Regions from separate parts of the Tatumella sp. JGM94 genome, predicted to be linked through region 1. Evidence: predicted binding sites of a transcription regulator. Region 1 holds the regulator's gene; each other region holds the start of a gene.

Region 1 (2,274 bases):
CTTGCGCAGTTGTCCGGCAACCAGATTAGCGGTGCGTTTGATAATTTCTCCCGACTGACTTTTCTGTACCAGATCTCTGACATCCTCACTCTGGCTGAGAGTCACTGAAATATGCTCCTGCAGGTCTTCTGCCATCATAAAGGTACGGATCAGGTATTTTTCACGGCTGTTTTTTTCCGCGGAAAGCATATGGATTTGCTGATAGGCGGTGGTGATTAAATCGACGACTTTCTGCTGGTAATTCAGTAATGCGGGTAATGATTTATCATAATCACTGCTGCTGAGCAGAGTATATTTTTCCTCGCAATATTTCGCCAGAGCGCGGTATAACAGGCTGAGTGTTTCACGCAGCGGCTGATCCTTAGACAGCCTGAACCAGTACCAGTTAAACAGTCCGTACCATAAAGTACCGCAGCCATAGAGCAAAGGGGGGCCCCACAGGGGCATTCGTCCGACCAGGCTCAGCGTAAATGTCATGGCGATCAGGGACCCCGGTAGCAGACGTCCATGCAACGGGCTTATTTCACCGCATACTCCGATTAATAATGGAAGCGCACCGACAATAAACGGTAACGGGACATTACGCAGCAGCAGCCACTGTAGTAAGAAACTACTGAGCGCAAACAGAGTACCGCCGATAACAATTCGCTTAAAAAAATGGCGATGCGGGGTATCCAGTCCGGCGATATTGCAGCAGGCTGGTACCAGAGAAAACAGCAGACCTTTCTGCAGATCGCCGGCCAGCCATCCGGCGGCGACAGGAAGACACAGGATAAGTGTCTGGCGCAAGGCATAGTTAACTTCAGGGTGATAAACAATTCTGCGCCACATCAGATACAACCGCAGGTCAATAATAAACAAGACACGGCAGTCACCTGCCGTGCAGCGGACAGTATGATCCGTTAACGGGTACCGTAGACGACGATGGTTTTCCCGTGGGCTGAAATCAGGTTCTGATCTTCCAGCATTTTCAGGATCCGGCCGACGGTTTCGCGGGAACAACCGACGATTTGGCCGATCTCCTGACGGGTAATTTTGATCTGCATTCCGTCAGGATGAGTCATTGCATCGGGCTGACGTGCCAGGTTAAGCAGGGTCTGGGCAATGCGTCCGGTAACGTCAAGAAAGGCCAGATTACCGACTTTTTCCGACGTTACCTGTAAACGGCGTGCCATCTGTGATGATAAGCGCATCAGAATTTCGGGATTCACCTGAATAAGCTGACGGAATTTCTTGTAAGAAATCTCCGCAACCTCACAGGCAACTTTGGCGCGCACCCAGGCAGTACGTTCCTGGCCTTCCTCAAATAATCCCAGTTCTCCAATAAAATCGCCCTGATTCAGATAAGAGAGGATCATCTCTTTTCCTTCTTCATCTTTAATCAGAACAGCAACGGAGCCTTTCACTATATAATAGAGAGTTTCCGCTTTTTCACCCTGATGGATCAGGGTGCTTTTGGAGGGATATTTGTGAATATGACAATGGGACAGGAACCATTCTAATGTAGGGTCTGTTTGTGGTTTACCAAGAACCATTCTCTTGTATCCTTCTGTTGTAATCGTGCCGGAAACACAGGGGGTAAGATCCTGTGGGGCTTTGAAATCATAGGGCTTTTTTGTCTGACATTCGCGGTGACCCAGTGACACTTACTCTGGTGAAGACGACCGTTTTGCCATGGTTGTAATCGGGTAAAAATTATCTACCCCTCTGTTTGTAGCATACCCTGAGGAAACTGTCTCCTGTTGTATTGTCTGGCCCGGGTCATTGCCCGCAGATTGCCGTTTATCCTGTGAAGGAGTAATCTGACAGATATTTAATAAACTGAGAGTAAGAACAATGCAGGCACGCGTAAAATGGGTTGAAGGGTTGAGTTTTATCGGGGAATCAGCCTCGGGACATCAGGTCCTTATGGATGGTAATGCCGGTGACAAAGCTCCCAGCCCGATGGAAATGGTTTTGATGGCTACCGGAAGCTGTAGTGCCATTGACGTGGTGTCTATTTTGCAGAAAGGCCGTCATGATGTGACAGACTGTGAAGTTAAACTGACATCGCAGCGTCGCGAAGAAGCGCCGCGTCTGTTTACCCATATTAATCTTCACTTTATTGTCACCGGGCATAACCTGGCCGATACAGCGGTAGAGCGTGCAGTTTCACTTTCGGCTGAAAAATATTGCTCGGTTGCTTTAATGCTGGGTAAAGGGGTTGATGTTACCCACAGTGTTGAAGTGATAAGTCTGTAAGTTCATGGTGTCCGGATGCTGTCTGGCATCCGG
Region 2 (2,274 bases), on a different contig from region 1:
ATCTGTTGCATCCGGTGCCAGAGACAGCACCCGCACCTGCATCGACAGGTTAATCAGCATCATGGCGATCCCCCAGACAATGCACACAGTAATGATACTGCCCGGGTGGGTGGCGGTAACCAGCAATAATCCCATACACAGCATAATCGCGGTAATTGCACCGGCTAACAGTGATGAAGGGAAGTGTTTACCCAGTGACGAGAACAGCACACTGCCAAAGATACCGGCTGCGCCAAACAGTAATAACAACAGGGTCGTGAAGTTTTCACCCTGTTGTGCCAGCTGTTGCATAAACGGTTCGATATAGCTGTAAGCCGTATAATGGGCGGTGACGACCAGGGTCACCAGCAAATACATGCTCATCAGCGCCGGGCGGCGCATCAGCAGCGGCAGGCTACTCAGGGAACCCGTATGTTCACTTGGTAATTTCGGCAACAGTTTTATCAGCATAACCATCAGCACCAGTGATGAGATAGCGATAATACCGAAGGTGGAGCGCCAGCCCATAGTCTGACCAATAATCCGGCCAAGGGGAACACCTAACACCATTGCCAGTGCTGTACCGGTGGCAATCATACTCAGTGCCTGGGTTTTCTTGCCCGGCGGTGCAATCCGGATAGCCAGTGAGGCGTTGATCGACCAGAAAACAGCGTGGGTGATGGCAATACCGACCCTGGAGACCAGCAGTGCGTTAAAATCCCAGGCGAAGGCTGACAACAGATGGCTGGCCGTAAACAGTACCAGCAGGATCACCAGCAAAAAGCGGCGCTCGATATTGCGGGTCAGCAGCATCAGCGGTAATGACAGCAAGGCGACGCACCAGGCATAGATGGTCAGCATAATCCCTACATCAGCCGTTTTCATATTGAAACTGGCACCGATATCCGACAACAGCCCGACGGGGACAAACTCGGTGGTATTGAAGATGAAGGCAGCCACCGCCATCAGCAGCACTCTTAACCATGCTACTTTACGTGAGCCTGGCGGGTTATATTGCGGGTCTTCTGGCTGGCAGGAAGATTCAGCTATCATAAAAAGGCTTTTTCCTTGGCGTTAGGTGATCTCAATCACATTATTCGCGTATTGTGACGAATTTGAACACAGGATTAAACCTTTAATTAGTCTGATAAACAGAATGCAGATGTTTATGGGTGCGGCGGAACTCTGCGTGATGGCAGCATCCTGCGCAGAGTGTTATCCCGCAGTAAAAAATGATGGATAATGGCGGCCAGCGCATGTAACCCAATCAGCCAGTAGCCCGCATCTGCCAGGGTTTCATGCCAGCGGATGATTTGACGACTGAGGCCGGGGTCAGGGCGGGTGGTGACCGGCATCAGTATGCCAAACAACGGCCACGGCTGGCCACGCAGATAGCGCGACGCGACTCCCATCACCGGTAATGACAGGAATAACAGATATAACAACTGATGTACCGCAGAAGATAGACGGTGCTGCCATTGTCTTGCCAGTGACAGTGGCGGAGGGGCCGGATAGCGCAAGCGCAGTAACAGCCGCAGACAAATCACCGCAAAGACCAGAACACCGCAACTGAAATGGGTCATTATCACCATCTTACCTTGCCAGGAACCACGTACTGCCAGCCCGCGCAGTTCAATAGTCCCGTAAACAATAATCAGCAGCACTAATGTCAGCCAGTGCAGACGGATCTGCCAGCGGTGATAGGTTGTATATGTACAATCTGGCATGGTGTTCTCCGTGACGGATCGGCGCGGGTCATCGAGTGATGGTTGTTACCGGCAGAGACTGTTGTGGCAAGTATAGAGACTATTACAATCAGGCTAAAATATTCTTACGAATATATACAATCGGAGGTAAGGTGACAGCAGCAGGCGTACCGGTATCCGCACACGGATACCGGTAAAAAGCAATTAGCGGGCAGGTTGCAGGCGGTTCATCAGTTTATAACCGACGCATAATGCCAGTATCAGCAGCACCGAGATAAACCCGACAACGCCTGTCCAGCCAAAATGGCGCCAGAAAATCCCCCCGGAAGTCCCGGCCACACTGGAACCAAGGTAATAGCAGAACAGATACATTGATGACGCCTGGCCTTTGGCCCGCCGGGCCCGCACCCCAATCCAGCTGCTGGCAATCGAGTGGGCGGCAAAGAATCCGCCGGTAAACATCAGCAGTCCCGGCAGGATCAGCCAGACCGAGGAGAACAGGGAGACAAGCACCCCGGCCAGCATCAGACTGACGGAAAACAAAAATACCGGGCCGCGGCCAAACCGGACGCTCATCGCACCGGCTTTC
Region 3 (2,274 bases), on a different contig from region 1:
ATGATGAAGGCGTACCTGGTCAGTATAATGTACTGATTGAAAACGGTATTCTTAAAGGTTATATGCAGGATAAGCTGAATGCCAGGCTAATGGGTGTGTCACCGACCGGTAACGGCCGCCGTGAATCTTATGCGAATTTACCGATGCCACGGATGACCAATACTTACATGCTGGCAGGGAAATCAACGCCACAGGATATTATTGAAAGTGTTGAATTCGGGCTGTATGCGCCAAACTTTGGTGGTGGTCAGGTAGATATTACTTCCGGTAAATTTGTATTCTCGACCTCTGAGACGTACCTGATCGAAAAAGGAAAGATTACTTCACCTGTCAAAGGGGCGACCCTGATTGGTTCCGGTATCGAAGCGATGCAGCAGGTTTCGATGGTCGGTAATGACCTGGCGCTGGATAAAGGAGTCGGTGTCTGCGGAAAAGACGGGCAGAGCGTACCGGTTGGCGTAGGACAACCGACATTGAAACTGGATAAACTGACCGTCGGCGGGACCGCCTGAGCAGCGTTTGCTCTCTGAGGCTGACCCGTAGTGCTGATAAAGTGATGCGGGTCAGAGTCTGGCACGATATTCCTGATACTTTACTGCCATTTCCCGGAAGTATTCTGTCAGATAATCAATACATACCTGTACTTTCAGGGGTAATTTGTCCCGTTCGGTGAACAGCGCATAAACCGGACGGGGTTCCGACTGATACCGGGGATACAGGATCTCAATTTCACCGCGTTTGATTTCATCAAGTACCCACATCAGCGGCATATAAGCGATCCCCGAACCGGCTTTCAGCCAGCCAATCAGCGTCAGGGGATCATTGGTCGCAAACCGTCCTTTCGGCGACATCTTCAGGTGATGACCGTCGGGGGCTATCAGCCTGAATTGGTTATAAGGCGAAACACTGTATTCCAGCCAGACAAAACGTTCTAATTCTTCGGGGCTGGCCGGTAAATTACGCAGTTCCGGAAAATGTGCGGATGCACAGAGTACCATTGGCATACTTCCCAGCCGTCGTGAGAATAAAGCCGAATTCTCCAGTTTGCCGGCTTTGATCACTAAATCCAGCCCATGAGCAATCAAATCCGGAGAAGGGTTACCGGTGATCAGATTAACGCTCAGTCCCGGGAAGTCATTCAGCAGTTTGGCTGTCATCGGTGACAGTACGTTCCGGGCCATGGTAGTGGTACTGCCGATACGCAGCATACCAATTGGCGTGTTATTAAACGCATAAATTTGCTCATGGACCTGCGATGCCTCGTTTAGCATCCGTTTGCAGCCCTGATAATAAATCCTGCCTGCTTCGGTTAAACCAATACTGCGGGTACTACGGTTGAGTAATTTAACCTGTAAGTCATCTTCCAGTTTCGCGATTGTCTGGCTGACTGAAGAAACACTTTGCCGGAGCTGACGAGCCGCGGCTGTGAAGGACCCCAGGTCGACAACCTTCGCAAAAACTGACATACCTTTTAACCGTTCCATTATTAACTCTGACTTAAAAGTGATTTATGTCACATAATGTAGAAAACTAACTATCAGACACGTTACTATAATGAGATCCGGTCGATAATTTATGTGCTTACCGTAACTTCTGAAATTATACGAATCCATGTGTTCTGACACAGGCTTGTGGTTAACCTGCCATCAGGCAACGTTTGCTCTGATGTTAACGACTATCGGTTACTGGTTGGCCGGGTGTAAGATATTTATTCCAAAGGATTTAAAATGAGTGTGCATCCGGTTTTAGTCGTTTTTGGGCTATCTTTTCCGCCTATTTTTGTCGAGCTGATCCTGTCATTGCTGCTGTTCTGGGTAGTGAAAAGGATCCTCACACCCAGCGGGATCTATGATCTTGTCTGGCATCCTTCTCTTTTTAACACAGCGCTGTATTGCTGTGTCTTTTATTTTGTCTCCAGTTTAATGGTCTGAGGTTTCAGTGAAAACGCTTATAAGAAAAATCGCACGCTATGGGATAACCCTGATTCTGGTGATTGTTGCCATTATTATTGTCTTCAGGGCATGGGTTTATTACACCGAATCCCCCTGGACCAGAGATGCTAAGTTTGCGGCAGACGTGGTGGCGATTTCACCCGATGTCACCGGCCTGATTACGGATGTTAATGTGCGTGATAACCAGTTTGTGAAAAAAGGTGATACGCTATTTATCGTTGACCGTCCGCGCTTTCAGGAAGCCTTAGATGAAGCTCAGGCGAATGTGGATTACTACCAGGCCGTGGTCAGTGAAAAACGCCGTGAGGCCGCACGACGCAAT

The links. Region 1 encodes CRP, which controls carbon source genes, mostly activating them, when cyclic AMP is high. Its sites were predicted from a motif close to ATGTGANNNNNNTCACAT; they were not measured.
Region 2: JK216_RS00630 (sugar transporter) is a predicted target of CRP. The motif match lies at 1,056-1,073, and genes of this name have one in related genera.
Region 3: aaeR (HTH-type transcriptional activator AaeR) is a predicted target of CRP. The motif match lies at 1,502-1,519, and genes of this name have one in related genera.

What each region holds. Positions count from the first base shown of each region.
Region 1 covers NZ_JAERJN010000004.1:15,224-17,497, reverse strand. Annotated here, with positions in the region: gene JK216_RS04025 (YccS/YhfK family putative transporter) at 1-831, opposite strand, end outside; gene crp (cAMP-activated global transcriptional regulator CRP) at 903-1,535, opposite strand; gene JK216_RS04015 (OsmC family protein) at 1,837-2,241, shown strand.
Region 2 covers NZ_JAERJN010000001.1:132,644-134,917, reverse strand. Annotated here, with positions in the region: gene JK216_RS00630 (sugar transporter) at 1-1,032, opposite strand, end outside; gene JK216_RS00625 (cytochrome b) at 1,146-1,706, opposite strand; gene JK216_RS00620 (MFS transporter) at 1,890-2,274, opposite strand, start outside.
Region 3 covers NZ_JAERJN010000009.1:105,324-107,597, reverse strand. Annotated here, with positions in the region: gene tldD (metalloprotease TldD) at 1-512, shown strand, start outside; gene aaeR (HTH-type transcriptional activator AaeR) at 564-1,484, opposite strand; gene aaeX (p-hydroxybenzoic acid efflux pump operon protein AaeX) at 1,728-1,931, shown strand; gene aaeA (p-hydroxybenzoic acid efflux pump subunit AaeA) at 1,939-2,274, shown strand, end outside.